DNA from 3 places in the Sphingomonas sp. Leaf257 genome. Region 3 is predicted to be linked to each of the others. Evidence: predicted binding sites of a transcription regulator. Region 3 holds the regulator's gene; each other region holds the start of a gene.
What was found. The regulator LexA, encoded in region 3, represses DNA repair genes until DNA is damaged. The targets are predictions, from matches to a motif close to GTTCCNCNCTTGTTCT.
Positions count from the first base shown of each region.

Region 1: ASF14_RS16410 (PA0069 family radical SAM protein) is a predicted target of LexA. The motif match lies at 2,460-2,475, and genes of this name have one in related genera.
Region 2: ASF14_RS22485 (DUF6771 family protein) is a predicted target of LexA. The motif match lies at 2,133-2,148, and genes of this name have one in related genera.

Region 1 is NZ_LMMH01000034.1:132,672-137,585, forward strand. It holds gene ASF14_RS16395 (lytic transglycosylase domain-containing protein) at 1-1,290, shown strand, start outside; gene moaB (molybdenum cofactor biosynthesis protein B) at 1,522-2,049, shown strand; gene ASF14_RS16405 (VOC family protein) at 2,050-2,382, opposite strand; gene ASF14_RS16410 (PA0069 family radical SAM protein) at 2,485-3,552, shown strand; gene ASF14_RS22435 (hypothetical protein) at 3,601-3,735, shown strand; gene dnaE (DNA polymerase III subunit alpha) at 3,968-4,914, opposite strand, start outside.
Region 2 is NZ_LMMH01000008.1:9,992-14,905, reverse strand. It holds gene ASF14_RS22175 (flagellin N-terminal helical domain-containing protein) at 1-584, opposite strand, end outside; gene ASF14_RS06655 (hypothetical protein) at 874-1,101, opposite strand; gene ASF14_RS22170 (vgr related protein) at 1,143-1,616, opposite strand; gene ASF14_RS21815 (hypothetical protein) at 1,835-1,984, shown strand; gene ASF14_RS22485 (DUF6771 family protein) at 1,935-2,123, opposite strand; gene ASF14_RS06645 (response regulator) at 2,236-2,643, shown strand; gene ASF14_RS21360 (hypothetical protein) at 2,811-2,981, opposite strand; gene ASF14_RS21355 (hypothetical protein) at 3,002-3,556, opposite strand; gene ASF14_RS06640 (lysozyme) at 3,656-4,081, shown strand; gene ASF14_RS06635 (endodeoxyribonuclease) at 4,078-4,407, shown strand; gene ASF14_RS21350 (hypothetical protein) at 4,766-4,914, shown strand, end outside.
Region 3 is NZ_LMMH01000034.1:352,071-356,984, forward strand. It holds gene trpC (indole-3-glycerol phosphate synthase TrpC) at 1-71, shown strand, start outside; gene moaC (cyclic pyranopterin monophosphate synthase MoaC) at 68-535, shown strand; gene ASF14_RS17505 (molybdopterin molybdotransferase MoeA) at 601-1,776, shown strand; gene lexA (transcriptional repressor LexA) at 1,832-2,512, shown strand; gene ASF14_RS17515 (ComEC/Rec2 family competence protein) at 2,619-4,703, opposite strand; gene gltX (glutamate--tRNA ligase) at 4,818-4,914, shown strand, end outside.

The sequences.
Region 1 (4,914 bases), 220 kb from region 3:
CAAGGCCTGTCGCCCGAGGCGCTGACCGAGTGGCAGCAGAAGGTCGCCTGGATCTATTTCCTCAGCGGCGACGACGCCAATGCCCGCATGCTGGCGGCGCAGGCCGCCGAAGGATCGGGCGACTGGGCCGTACAGGGCCGCTGGACCGTCGCCCTGTCGGCATGGCGACAGAATGACTGCCAGGCCGCCGCGACCGCGTTCGAGGGTACGGCGGCGCGCGCCACCGATGTCGATCTGCGCGCCGCCGCGCTTTATTGGGCGGCGCGCGCCGACATGGTCTGCGGCCGTCCCGATAAGATCGAGGGCCGCCTGCGCTCCGCCTCGCAATTCCGCGAGAGCTTTTATGGCCAGCTCGCTCGGCAGGCGCTGGGGATGCGCGGCGATCGCGAGCCCAAGGGGCAACTGGTCGCCACCGACTGGGCCGCGCTGGATCGCCGCCCCAATATCCTGGTCGCCGCCGCGCTAGTCGAAGTCGGCGAAACCGACCTTGCCGATCAGGTCATCCGCCAGCAGGCGCGGATCGGCCAGCCGACCGAGTTCCGTAGCCTCGTCCGCCTCGCCGAGTCGCTGGACCTGCCCGCCACCACGGTCTGGCTGGCGCACAACTGTCCGGCAGGCGTGACCGCCACCGCCGAGGCGCGCTATCCGACGCCGAACTGGGCCCCCGACAGCGGTTGGCGTGTCGAAAAGGCGCTGGTCTATGCCCATACGCTTCAGGAAAGCGGCTTCCGCAACAAGGTGGTCAGCCCGACGGGCGCCTATGGCCTGATGCAGATCATGCCCGCCGCCGCGACCGATTTCGCGCGCGAGCGCGGTGTATCGATCGATCGCAGTGCGCTCACCAAGCCGTCGACCAATATGGATATCGGCCAGCGCCATTTGGAGCGCCTGCGTGACATGACCGGCGTGACCGGCGGCCTGCTGCCCAAGGTGATCGCGGCCTATAATGCCGGGCCGAAGCCGGTGGGCGAATGGAACAGCCTGGTCCACGACAATGGCGATCCGCTGCTCTATATCGAGAGCATCCCCTATTGGGAGACGCGCGGATACGTCACCATGGTCCTGCGCAACTACTGGATGTACGAGGGCCAGACCGGCAAATCGAAGTCGCCCAGCCGCGCCGCGTTGGCGCAAGGGCTGTGGCCGCGCTTCCCGGGCCTGCCGGGTGCCTCGGCGATCCGCCTGCAACGACCGAACGTCGCACAGGCGAGCGTGACGCCCAAGACGACCCTCGCACTGAATGCGACCGTCAGCCCGCAGTCGAATACGGCGATGCCTCAGGCGAACTGATCCCGGCCAGGGAACTCCCCTGGCCTTCGACTTCGCTCAGGCTGAACGGCGGATGAGGATTTTGGCTTTACCACAACCTCCGTTCACGCTGAGCGAAGTCGAAGCGCACGCAGATACAATCCTCTCGCATTATGACTGCCCCCCCAACCCCATTCAGCCTACGCAAAGTCGAAGGCTACGCCCCACCACCAAAGCCGCCCCCAAAACTCGCGCCGAGACGTTCACTCCGCCATGCCCATCGACACGACCCGCAGCTTCACTCCTGTCCGCATCGCAGTGCTGACCGTATCCGACACCCGCTCGCTGGCCGAGGACCGGTCCGGCGATACGCTGGCCGGTCTGCTCGCCGATGCGGGTCATGAACTGGCCGATCGCACCATCCTGCGCGACGATGCGGACCAGATCGTCGCCCAACTCAACCACTGGATCGACGATGCCAGCATCGACTGCGTGCTGACCACCGGCGGCACCGGAGTCACCGGCCGCGACGTCACGCCCGAAGCCGTCGAACGCGTTGCGACCAAGATGATACCCGGTTTCGGCGAACTCTTCCGCTGGCTGAGCTATCAGACCATCGGCACCTCGACCATCCAGTCCCGCGCCTGCGCCTGTGTGGCGCGCGGCACCTATATCTTCGCACTCCCCGGCTCGACGGGTGCGGTCAAGGATGCGTGGAACGGCATCTTGCGCGACCAGCTCGACAGCCGCCATCGTCCCTGCAACTTCGTCGAGCTGATGCCCCGCCTGCTGGAGCGCTGATCAGTCCGCCTGCATCGCCGCCAGTTCATGCCCGTCGACATCGCGAAAGTGAAAGCGCCGACCGCCGGGAAAAGCGAAGATCGGCACCACGATCGACCCGCCCGCCGCCTCCACGGCGGAAAGCGTCGCCTCAAGATCGTCGACCCGTATGACCGGCAGCGGGGCCTTCACCTTGTCCGATGCGGCATCGAGTCCGACATCGGTATCACCGCTCATCGTCGCGGCATAATCCGGCCCGAAGTCGGTGAAGGTCCAGCCAAACGCCTCTGCATAAAAATGCTTCGCCGCCGCCCGATCACCGACCGGCAATTCGAGATATTCCAGACGCGCCATTCGACCCTCCGTTCTTAATACGTTCCGATAATGATCGAATGGCTGCGGCGTAGCAAGCGTCCTATGCTTGCCCATTTGTTCCATTCATGTTCTATTCCCGCCATGTCGAAGATCGCGTCCCGAGGGGCCACCAACAACGCGACGAGCCGACGCTTCGCCCTGCCGGAGCGGGAGGTGGACGGCGACTGGCTCGACGCCCAGTCGCTGGTCGACGGCGCGCCGCCGCCGCTGCGAACCAGCGTCACGGTCCTGACGCCACGAACGATCCTGACACGCAACACCTCGCCCGACGTGCCGTTCAGCCAGTCGATCAACGCTTTCGCTGGCTGTGAGCATGGTTGCATCTACTGCTTTGCCCGGCCGACCCACGCCTATCACGACCTGTCGCCGGGGCTGGATTTTGAGAGCCGGTTGTTTGCCAAGCCCGATGCCGCCACTTTGCTTCGCGCCGAGTTGGCCAAGCCCGGCTACCGCGTCGCGCCGATCGCGCTAGGCACCAACACCGATCCTTATCAACCGATCGAGAGCGAATGGCGGATCACCCGATCGATCCTGGAGGTACTCGCGGAGACGGATCATCCGGTGGCGATCACGACCAAATCCGACCGCGTGGTGCGCGACGTCGATATCCTGGCCCCGATGGCGGCGAAGGGGCTGGCAACCGTCTGCCTCTCGGTCACCTCGCTCGACGCCAAGGTCGCGCGGACGGTGGAGCCGCGGGCGCCCACGCCCGAGCGACGGTTGGCGGCCGTGGCGAAGCTGGCGGCGGCGGGTATCCCCACCTATGTTTCGATCGCGCCCGTCATTCCCGCGATCACCGATCATGAGATCGAACATCTCGTCGCCCGCGCGGCGCAGGCGGGGGCGCGGCACGCCTTCTTCATCCCCATACGCCTGCCGCACGAGGTCGCCCCGCTGTTCCGCGCCTGGCTCGACACCCACTATCCCGAACGGGCGGGCAAGGTGATGGCGATCATCCGGTCCTTGCGGGGCGGGCGGGACAATGATCCCGATTTCTTCACCCGGATGAAGGGGCAAGGGCCATGGGCGGAGTTGCTCCGGGTCCGCTTTCACCGTGCCTGTAAGCTGCATGAGCTGAACCAGGATCGGCCCCGCCTCGATACCAGCCTGTTCCGTCCGCCCAGAGGCCCGCAGGGTGAGCTATTCTGAGGATCGTCCGGCCTCTCCAAGGCGTTATGCGATGGAAGGAGAGATGCCATGATGACCGATCCCGAACAGACCAGCCCGGAAAACCTGCCCAATGAGGATGAGGCCGATACCTCCGGCGGTGGCTATGGCAATCACGGTGAGGCCGGCGAAGAGGAACAGGATCGCCGCGAAGTCGGCGGCTGATATCGTCTGGGCTTAGGTCGAGAGCTGCCGCGAAGACCCGATTCCCATTGTCCACTCAGGCCACCGAAAGCCGGGGTCCAGTTACGACGCGATTGGCACAAGCTGCCCACGTTTGCACAACTGGATCTCGGCCTTCGCCTGGATGGTGGAAGACCTTCGCGATGACATAGGACCATCACCCGTTCTCGCACGAGACACGGGGTTCGCCGCTCATCGGCCGATGCGCGCGCCCTTACCCCACCAGGGCCAACCGCGCTTCGGACGACTTCATCGCCACCGCCTTCACCCCCGGCAGATCCTCGATATGGCTGGCTAGTTCGGCGTCGAGTAGGAAATTACGCCCGAGCGTCAGCAAGGTATCGCCGTCCTGCCCCTCGATCCGCGCCCGTACTTCGCCCCGGCCGTTGCGCAGCGGGTCCAACATGGCATGCAGCGCCTTGAACGCCACCTTGTCGGTCACCGTCACTTCCACCACGAACTTGGCGGTGCTGGCCAGGCCATCGAACAGCTGGACACGCTTGATGCTGACGCGCGGCGCTTCCTCGCCCGGTCGGCGATCCAGCTCGACGGTGATGAGCGCGCAATGCCCCTCCTTCGCCGCCTTTTCCAGATCGGCCGCCACCGAATCATCGAAACAGGTCGCCAGGAACTGCCCGGTCGCATCCGATAGCTGCGCCATCATGTAGCGCTTGCCGCGTGCCGAGGTACGCCAGCGCGCATCCTCGACCAGCGCCGCCATGGTCGCGCCGATCCGCGCCCCGTCGTCAGGGATTATCAGCTCGGTCAGCGAGGTATAGGTCCGCGCGCCGTGCATCTTGGCGATATGCGCATGGCGATCGACGGGATGCGCCGAGAAATAGAAGCCGAACGCCTCCTTTTCCTGCTCCATCCGCTGCGACAGGGTCCAGCGGGTGCCGGTCGGCAGCTTGATCGCGTCGCCCGCCACCTCGGTTTCTCCGAACAGGCCGCCCTGCCCGCTCGTCCGCCCCTCATGGGTGCGCGCGGCGATGGCGAGCACCGTTTCGGCCACCGCATGCACGCCCGCCCGGTTCGGCTCGATCCCGTCGAAGGCGCCCGCAGAGGCCAGGGTCTCCAGCTGGCGCTTGTTCATCAATCGCGGGTCGACCCGCTTGGCCAGCGCATCGAGCGAGGCGAAGGCACCGCCCGCCTGTCGCTCGA
Region 2 (4,914 bases), on a different contig from region 3:
CGAGCTTGGTAATCATTGTACCAATAGCCGTCTATATTCCGAACATAGGCTGTGGGGATAGGCGGTACAGATATAGGAATCGTGTCGCTGATATTGGGCCCCGCCTGAACGTTCAGCTTTACGCTGGCATCGACCAGTTGATTATTGCTGTCGTACACGGGCGGATTGTTGTTGAACAACGCCACCCCGTTGAACGAGGCATTGCGAAGCGTCTGGTCGATCTGCGTCGACACGGCGGTCACTTCCAGCTGGAGTGCGGCGCGGTCGCTCATGCTGTAGGTGCCCGACCCCGCCTGCACCGCCAGTTCGCGGACCCGTTGCAGCATGTTCGATACTTCGGTCAGCGCACCGTCGGCGGTCTGGACCAGCGAGACGCCGTCCATGGCGTTGCGGATGCCCTGCGTCATGCCGCGGATCTGCGCCGTCATGGAACTGCTGATCGCCAGCCCGGCCGCATCGTCCTTGGCCGAATTGATCCGCTGGCCCGAGGATAGCCGCGCCATGGACTGGGCCAGATCGGTATTGGCGCGCTGCGTGGCCGCCATCGCTCGAAGCGCGGCGCCGTTGGTGTTGATGACCGTCATGGTAACTCCCATCCCCTGACGAGCGCGGGAGGCCCCGCGCGCGAGAAAGATGGTTGACGAAATTAACCATGATCGAACAATCCGGGCTTTTCCCGGATATTAACGGGTGGCCGTGAGATTTTCGGGGTTCGGGACTTTCCCTCCCCCATCCCCTCCCGCCTGCGGGAGGGGCGTGCCCGGGGCGATAGCATGCGCCGCCGCGACGTTGGTCCCGAAGCTCACCCAGTATCGCTCCCCTCCCGCAGGCGGGAGGGGATGGGGGAGGGCACTTGCCCCGAACGAAACCCCCTCAGTCAGCCCCCCGAAACGGCACCAAGGTCCGATACTGCGCCAACGGCGGCGCCCCCGCGACCACCGCCCCGCGCTTCAGCATAAAGGCATGGCGGACGATCTCCGCCTGCTGCTCAAGTCCATAGCGATCGAAGCGCTGCCCCGGCTTCAGGCAATAGCTATAGCGGCAAAAGGGATGGCGTTTCAGCGGCAGGAATATGCCCCGCTGATGCTGCCAGATATTCACCCTGTGTTTGCGTGAATGCAAACTGCCAAAAGTTTGTTGATCTAGCGGAAAACGCCCAAAAGCGCCTCGTAAGAGGAGAGGGGAGGAGCGCCCGGAACGGGATAGCCTTGCCGCATGAGGAAGGCATGCCTGACGATCTCGGCTTGCTGCTCCAGCCCATAGCGATGCAGCTTCCATCCAGGCTTGAGGGTGTAGCTGTATCGGCAGAAAGGGTGGCGAGCGAGGGGAAGATAGACACCGCGTTGTGTCTGCCAAACGTGGCAGAGTTCGTGCAGAAAGAGGCCCTGACTGCCCAGCGCTTCCTTGCTGAAGTCCTCGCTCCACATGTCGCTTTCGGGGTGGAGGTGCAGATGACCGCACGGAGCCATGACGGTATGCTTGGGCTGAAAGAACGCCCACTTTTTCCGTCTTACCTCAACGCCAGCGAGGTTTACGCTGTCCCGGTACACGGACTTGGCGAGGGCAATTTCACCCGGCGTGAGTAAGCGACCTGATCCCTTCGGTGTCTCTGTCATTAAATAATCATGGGGTGGGCGTGTCAGCCCCGCAAGCGGCGTTGCAGCCGTTTCCAGGCAGTCTCGCTGGCGCCCCATTCGGGAAACGTCGGTGGTAGGTTGGCAGGCATGATATGTTTGGGACGCGCTCCGCATTTCGAGCAGCGCAGGTAGCCCGGCAGACATTCCATTGCGGTGTTCTTGCGGAAGAGAAAGCACCAACGCGCGAAGGGATCACGATGCACTACGCCCTGATGGCCGCACGAACCGCAGACTGCTCCGATATTCGCGTGATGACGGGTAAAATCAGAGAGCGTTTTAAACCGCGCGTTGCCCACATCAAAGGGGTAGGGGCAGTTGGTTTCGATCAGGCAAACGGCTGGGATTGAGCCGTTCGCATATGGTCAGCGCCAGCTCTTTGGCCGCCTGCTCGCGGATGCGTTGAACGGGAGCCGTGAGGCCTACGCGCGCCCAACCTGCGGAGGTGAGCAGCGCATCACTGATTGCGTGGGGATCGATGCGTTCCATTGCCCAATGAGAACATAGGGGGAACGATTCGGCAAGGGTCGTTTTTCTCGGTGACAAACCATTGTTTTTGGGACGTGAGGAAACTGCCTCCGAAACGGCTGGTTGTTGGCGGATGGAAAAGTCGACGACCCCTTACGCCCTCGTCGTAGACGACGATCCGATCATTCTCATGGATGCCTGTGACATCCTTGAGGAGGCTGGCTTTCGGTTCCATGAGGCCGATAATGGGGATGCCGCTGTCACGCTCCTGGACGAACATCATAGCAGCGTGATCCTGCTCTTCAGTGACGTAGAGATGCCGGGTGGTCGCAACGGCTTCGAGTTGGCCCGCCATGTCGATAAGCACTGGCCACATATTGAAATCGTGATTGCCAGCGGCAATGTAAAACCCAAGCCAGGGGACATGCCAGAGAAGGCCACGTTCATCGCCAAGCCGTTCAATGCTCGAATGGTACACGAGCATCTGAGAAAGACGCTCCCGGACGACAAAAAGCCGGAGCCGTTGAAAAAGGCAGTTTAGATATGGCGATGGCCCCGTTTCTGGGGCCATGCTGTTATGGGTAAATCTCTTCGTACAAGTCCATCAACGCTCGGCCGAGTAGATTGGCAATCGGGCAGTGAGGATCGATCTGGAGGAGCGCCACAATGTCACTGCGGTAGCGCTCCACCTTGTCTTCGCGGGTCAGTTCACTTTCCACGGAGTATGCCAAAGATGCGTTCGAGCCCTTGGCTCACACGCTTCATTGTCGCCTCATGTTCAGCCTTGGTGGCTTCATAGCGGGTGTTCATCTCCTCGACCTGCGCTTCCAGCTGACCGATGGTGTTCTCGACCAGTTCGCGTAGTACCTTGTCCGTCATGGGCGTTGTCTCCTCTTGTTTTAGTGGATTGTCGGACCATCACGGCGTGGATTGCCATGTGGGTCGAATAGGACCGGTACAAGCGCTTCGCTCGGTGACTTGCCGCGAAGAATGCGTTGCTTTAGCGTGCGCTTACAAACGCCTAGTATCTCTGACCACTCAACCAAGCTCTTTTTCGTGCCATCGACTTCTATGTACGGACTGTATCGTGTGGTAAGCGAGCCGCACTTCATCTTCGTCTTGTACTTCTTCAAGCCCCAACCCAAGTCTGCCACCTGGGCGCGAGGGCTACGTCGATTGCGCTGCTGAAGGCTGCGCGAAGTCCAAGCGATGTTACCGGGTTCATATCCCTTGTCGTTGCTCACGCGGTCCAGCGTCAGTTCGGGACTTGGCTTAGGACCGATCGCTTTCAGGAAGTTCGCAAATCCGTCTTGTCCGATGAAGGACGAGTCCACCGTGATGCCGCGACCACCATAGTCGTTATATTGGGGGTGCTTGTCGTTCGTGCAGCGGAAGATCGCATTCCTAAGAGCAGCCTTCTCAGACTTGTAATTCTGCTTTGGAAATTTGGACATCTCTCTCTCCTTCTGTTGTTACACAGATACTTATCGGAGAGGATGAAACGTAAACTGCGCACTTAACTGGCAGCGGTAGTCCGTTCTGATAGATACTGGATGAAAACATCATCCAACGGACTTGCCCTTATCAAACAGTTTGAGGGATTGCGAACACAGGCGTACATTTGCCCTGCTGGCGTTCTAACCATCGGCTACGGCTCGACTGGCGCGCATGTTAAGCGCGGCATGGTCATCACTGAGGCGCAAGCGACTGCGCTACTTGCTCAGGATGTTGTGCGGTTCGAGAAGGCAGTAAACGGGCTAGGGGTCGCGCTCACCCAGAACCAATTCGATGCGCTCGTATCGTTCGCCTTCAATGTCGGGGAAAAGGCTCTTCGCGATAGTACGCTGGCGAAGAAGCTAAAGGCAGGCGATTACAAGAGAGCGGCTGCGCAGTTTGGTGCGTGGGTCAAAGGGGGCGGAAAGACCCTGCCAGGACTAGTGCGGAGGCGGGCGGCAGAAGCTGCGCTGTTCGTGCGATGACGTACCGCAATCCCTTTGAAGCGCGCTGCGCTCGCGACCTGGGAGCCGGGTGGGAGTATGAAGCGGTTAAGCTGCCCTACATCCTAGAATGCACCTACATGCCTGATTTTATCGACCGGGAGGGTAAGCGCATCGTGGAAGCCAAGGGCCTGTTCGATGCGGGGGATCGCCGCAAGATGCTCGCCGTGAAAAAGGCCTATCCCGATTGGACGATCGAGATTTGGTTCACCAACCCGGCGAAGACGATCAGCAAGGCAAGCAAGACCACGTATCAGGAATGGTGCGCCAAGCATGGCTTCGTCGCCAAGCGGGGGCCGACTAAGTAGTGGTGTCCTAGTGTTAGGGCGTTTCCGGCGGGCTGCTCAAAACCCACTGTGATATTCGGCCCCGTGTTGCTTTGGCAGCGCGGGGCTTTTTCGCGGGTATAAGGATCGCGCGCCTACGCGCGAGGCGGGGACAGGCTACTCGTCTCGAATCAGGACGCCGCCAAAAAATCTCGACTTGCCAGCACGGCGTTTGTCGCCCATACCCCGACTCGTCTTCACAGACACATGGCTGCGAGCGGTCCTTGCTCAGGTTCGATTCCTGGGGTGCGCCACCAACGACACCAATTGCCGTTGCCCGTTAGCGCCCTGCGCTTGCGGTGTGTTTCTGTGCCCGCGCTGCGGGAGAAAGACGTACTCGGTGAAAATCGAAGATAACCGGATCAGCCATGCCGTGGGCGGGGCTTTGCCGTACAAACCATTGGGGCGTATTGCTCCTGGCGAGAGCGTGGGTCGGCCTCAGCGCGACACCGGCCATTTTCCTGCAACGGGCTCGGGTGTGTGGAGCGC
Region 3 (4,914 bases):
GCTTCCTGGTCGGCGAAGCGCTGATGCGCCAGCATGACGTCGAGGCGGCAACCCGCGCGCTGATCGGATGACCGGCCTCACCCATCTCGACGAAGAAGGCTCGGCGCGCATGGTCGATGTCGGGGCCAAGGCGGTCACGGCCCGAGAGGCGGTGGCGCAAGGCCGCATCACCATGACTCGAGACGCCGCCGCCGCGATCCGCGCGGGCAGCGTTCAGAAGGGCGATGTGCTGGCGGTCGCGCGGGTGGCGGGCATCATGGCCGCCAAGAAGACCAGCGACCTCATTCCGCTCTGCCACCCCCTGCCTCTGAGCAAGGTAGAGATCGATCTGGTTCTGGACGAGGGAGGCGTGACCGCCACCGCCACCGCTGCCATGGCGGGCCAGACCGGTGTCGAGATGGAAGCCCTGACCGCCGTGTCGGTGACGCTGTTGACCGTGTACGACATGGCAAAGGCCCTCGATAAGCGCATGACGATCGGTGATATTCGCCTGATCGCCAAGACCGGCGGCAAGTCCGGCGACTGGAACGCCTAACGCCTCCGATCGCAGGGGAACGGACGCTGCGGAAAAGCGTCCTTGGGCCAAAAGGAGCGACCGTCATTCTTCTCCCCGTCCCCGAAGCCCAGGCCCGATTGCTCGCCCTGGCCAGCGAACGCTCCATCGTCGAACTGCCGTTGCGCCAAGCTGCCGGACGCTGGGCCGCGCGTGACGTGACCGCGCGGCGGACCCAGCCTGCGCACGACCTGTCGGCGATGGACGGCTACGCCATCCGCTTTCAGGACATGCCGGGGCCATGGACCGTCATCGGTGAAAGCGCGGCGGGACGGCCGTTTAGCGGTTCGGTCGAGCGAGCACAGGCGACGCGTATCTTTACCGGCGCGGTGCTTCCGGAAGGGACTGACACCGTTCTGATCCAGGAGGAAGCGGCGCGCGACGGCGCGGTCCTGACGCTGGCAGGCGAAGGCCCCGCCCATCAGGGCCGCAATGTACGGCGGCGCGGGCTCGATTTTTCCGAAGGCGCAACGCTGATCGCTGCCGGGCAGCGACTGACCCCCGCGCGCATCGCGGTGGCGGCGACCGGCGGTCACGCCGTCCTGCCCGTCCGACCGACCGTTCGTGTCGCGATCGCCGCGACCGGCGACGAACTGGTCCCGCCCGGTAGCACCGATCCCGCCGCCCTGCCCGAATCGAACGGCGTCATGCTGGCGGCGATGCTGGCCGATCTGCCGGTCGAGATCATCGATCTGGGCATCCTGCCCGATGATCTCGATAAGCTCCGCGACGCCTTTGCCTCGGTTGAGGCCGACCTGCTGGTGACGACCGGCGGCGCCTCGGTCGGCGATCATGATCTGGTCCAACCCGCGCTCAAGGCGGCGGGCGGGAGCGTCGATTTCTGGCGTATCGCGCTTCGCCCCGGCAAGCCGATGATGGCGGGACGGCTCGGCGAGACGGTGGTGCTCAGCCTGCCGGGCAATCCCGTCTCGGCCTTCGTCACCGCAACGCTGTTCGTGCGCCCCCTGATCGCGCATCTGGCAGGTGCGGCCGAGCCACTGCCCAGGCCCATCCCCGCCATACTGGGCGAGGATTTGCCCGCCAATGGCCCGCGCATCGACTATCTTCGCGCGGCGATGATAGACGGGCGGGTTCATGCGGCGGCCATCCAGGACAGCTCGATGCTGCTGACTTTGGCGCGTTCGACCTGCCTTATCATCCGCCCGCCACACGCTCCCCCCGCCGCGACAGGCGACTCGGCGGAAATCCTGATGCTCGCTTGACGCAAGCCAAAACGTTCCATATAAGTTCCACGTCTGTTCTGGACGGAGGATCGCGATGCTCACCGCAAAGCAGCATGAGCTTGTCTGCTTCATCAACGACCGTTTGAAGGAAACCGGCGTCTCGCCGTCTTTCGAAGAGATGAAGGAGGCGCTGGACCTCAAGTCCAAGTCGGGCGTCCACCGTCTGATCTCCGCACTGGAGGAACGCCACTTCATCCGTCGCCTGCCCAATCGCGCCCGCGCGCTGGAAGTGTTGCGGATGCCTGACCGGCCGGAAAAGACCGTGGCGGCCGAACCCGCATCCGCCAATGTCCGTGCGCCCACCCCGCGTCCGGCAGTCGAGCCTGCCAATGACGTGGTCGAAATCCCGCTCCATGGCCGGATCGCCGCCGGTTTGCCGATCGAGGCGTTCGAGGGCAGTTCGATGCTGGCCGTGCCCGCCGCATTGCTCGGCTCGGGCGAACATTATGCGCTGGAAGTATCCGGCGATTCGATGGTCGAGGCGGGTATCCTCGACGGCGACTATGCGCTGATCCGCCGTACCGATGTGGCGCGCGACGGACAGATCGTGGTCGCGCTGATCGACGATAGCGAAGCGACGCTGAAATATTTCCGGCGCGAAGGCTCGATGGTCCGCCTCGATCCCGCCAACCGCGCCTATGACCCGCAGCGCTACGCGCCCGCGCAGGTGCGGGTGCAGGGCAAGCTGTCGGGCATCCTGCGCCGCTACGAATGAGGGCGGAGCAAAGCCATCTTAGAAAGCCCTGATCCGGCTTTGGATGGCTTTGCTCACAGTCTCGGTTTGGGGCTGTCGAATGCATCGCCCTTCGTTGATAGAGGGCCTATCGCCCTCCCCTCTGTCCGGTCATCGACCATGGATGGCGATCACCGGGTTGGCGCACCACCCGCACCATGGGTGGATCGAGCCGGATGGAGACGCCGCCGGTCCGCTCCAAGACAAAGCTGTCCAATTTCAACCAGCGCGGCCGGCACGCATCGGGCAGGCGACGGTCGGCGATCATGATATCCACCCGACCGCAAAGCGCCACCAACTGCGTCCATGGCACCGGATAACCACTGCGCGTCGCCGCGATCCGCCAGCGCCGCCCGCGCTTCTCCAAAACGGTCACGCACATATCCCGCCCGCAACGCGCCGCCGGTTGATCGGCCAGCGCCAGCGGCTCGGCATCGGTGCCGCTGAGTTCGGACAGGGTGGTCCGCATATAATCCCCCGCCCGATCACGGAGCAGCGCCATGCCATGCCCCGACGCGATCCCAGCATGTCGACCGTCGCCGGTGACGATAAGGTCGGGTGCAGGCGCTGCCAACATGACCCATATACCGGCCATCAGCGCAGGCGTCCCGAGCCATCGCCACCGGGTCCGCCAAAGCGCGATCCACAATCCCCCCGCGACGGCCAGCCCGAACGCCCATCCCGACGCCACGGGCAAGGCGACCACCGATCCCGGCATGGCGGACACCGCATGCGCCAGCTTCAACAACAGGCCCAGGGCCAGTCCGAGCAACCACCAGAATGGGCCGCCCAACCCCATGGGCTCCAGCAACAATGCGATCATCTCCAGCGGCATGGCGATGAAGGTCGTCCAGGGGATCGCGACGATATTGGCCAGTGCGCCGTAAAGCCCCGCCTTGTGGAAATGATAGACGGCGATCGGCATCAGCGCCGCCTCGACCACCAGCCCGGTCAGCAGCAACGCGCCCAGATGCCGCAAGGCCGCCCAGCGCCAATCGGGATGCGGCCCTAACCATCGGCGAACCGCCGGGTGCTCATGAAGCGCGACAATGGCGGTGATCGCTGCAAAGGAGAGCTGGAAACTGGCCCCCACCAATGCCTCGGGCCGGAAGATCAGCACGATCAGCGCCCCTGCTGCGACAAGGCGCAGGGTCATCGCTTCCCGACCCATGGCCAGCGCCGCCAGGACCAGCATCGCCGCGACACAGGAGCGTATCGTCGGAACCTCCGCTCCGGTCAGCCACGTATATCCGACGGCGGCAACGGCTCCGGCCGCTGCTCCGACCAACGGCAGTCGAACCCGCAACGCCAGCCACGGCCAGAGCGCCAGCAGCCTGATCGTCAGCACCATGACGATCCCGACGACCGCCGTGATGTGAAGGCCGCTGACCGACAGGAGATGCGCCAGCCCGGCTCGCCGCATCGCCTCGGCGTCGTCCTGCGCGATCGCGCCGACATCTCCCGTCGCCAGCGCCGCCGCAATCCCGCCCGCACTGCCCGGAAGCTGGCTCGTGATCCGCTCCGACAGGCGCTGGCGCAACCCGGGACCTTGATCGGCCTGGTGCAGTATCTGTACCGGCGCGAAGCCGCGCCCCGTGGCACCGATACGCTGAAACCATGCCGCGCGCGCAAAGTCATAGCCTCCCGGCGCGACCGGCCCCGGCGGCGGCATCAGCCGCGCCCGCAATCGGACCCGTGCGCCCGGCCCCAATCCTATCGGCGCATCCTCCTGCGGCACCGATATCCGAATGCGTGGCGGCATGCTCAATATCCGCCCGCGCCCGTCCCGCGCCCGAACCGGTCGCAGCATCAGTCGGACGATCTGCCGCGCCGCCAAGGGCTCCGCCGTCTCCACCTCGGCTACCATGTCTGCCATCACCGGCCGCACCAGCACAGGTGCCCGGACCGACTCGGCACGCGCCCAGGCCAGCAGCATACCCGCCACCACCAGCATCGCGCCCAGACCGATAGCCCGCATCACCCGTCCGCCATCAGACAGGGTCGCCGCCCCCAGCCCGACGCCCCCGGCGGCCAGCATCACCGCCGCCCAAGCGCGCGGATCGGGCAGCACGAACCACGCCGCAATCCCCGCGCCCAGCATCACCGGCGTCCATAACGGGATCTGGTTCCGCTCGGCCTCTGCCCATGGCTCGGCCCAGCAAAGGCGCGGCATTTGGCGGCGCGGACGCATGGTGCTAGGGGCTGCGGCGGCTGACTGGGCCATCGAATCTTATGCTGGGAGTATGCGCGGTTGAGCGCAACACATGATATCGCCACCGGATCGACCATGAGCGGAGTCGTGACCCGTTTCGCGCCCTCGCCGACCGGATTCCTTCACATCGGCGGCGCGCGCACCGCGCTGTTCAACTGGTTGTTCGCGCGGG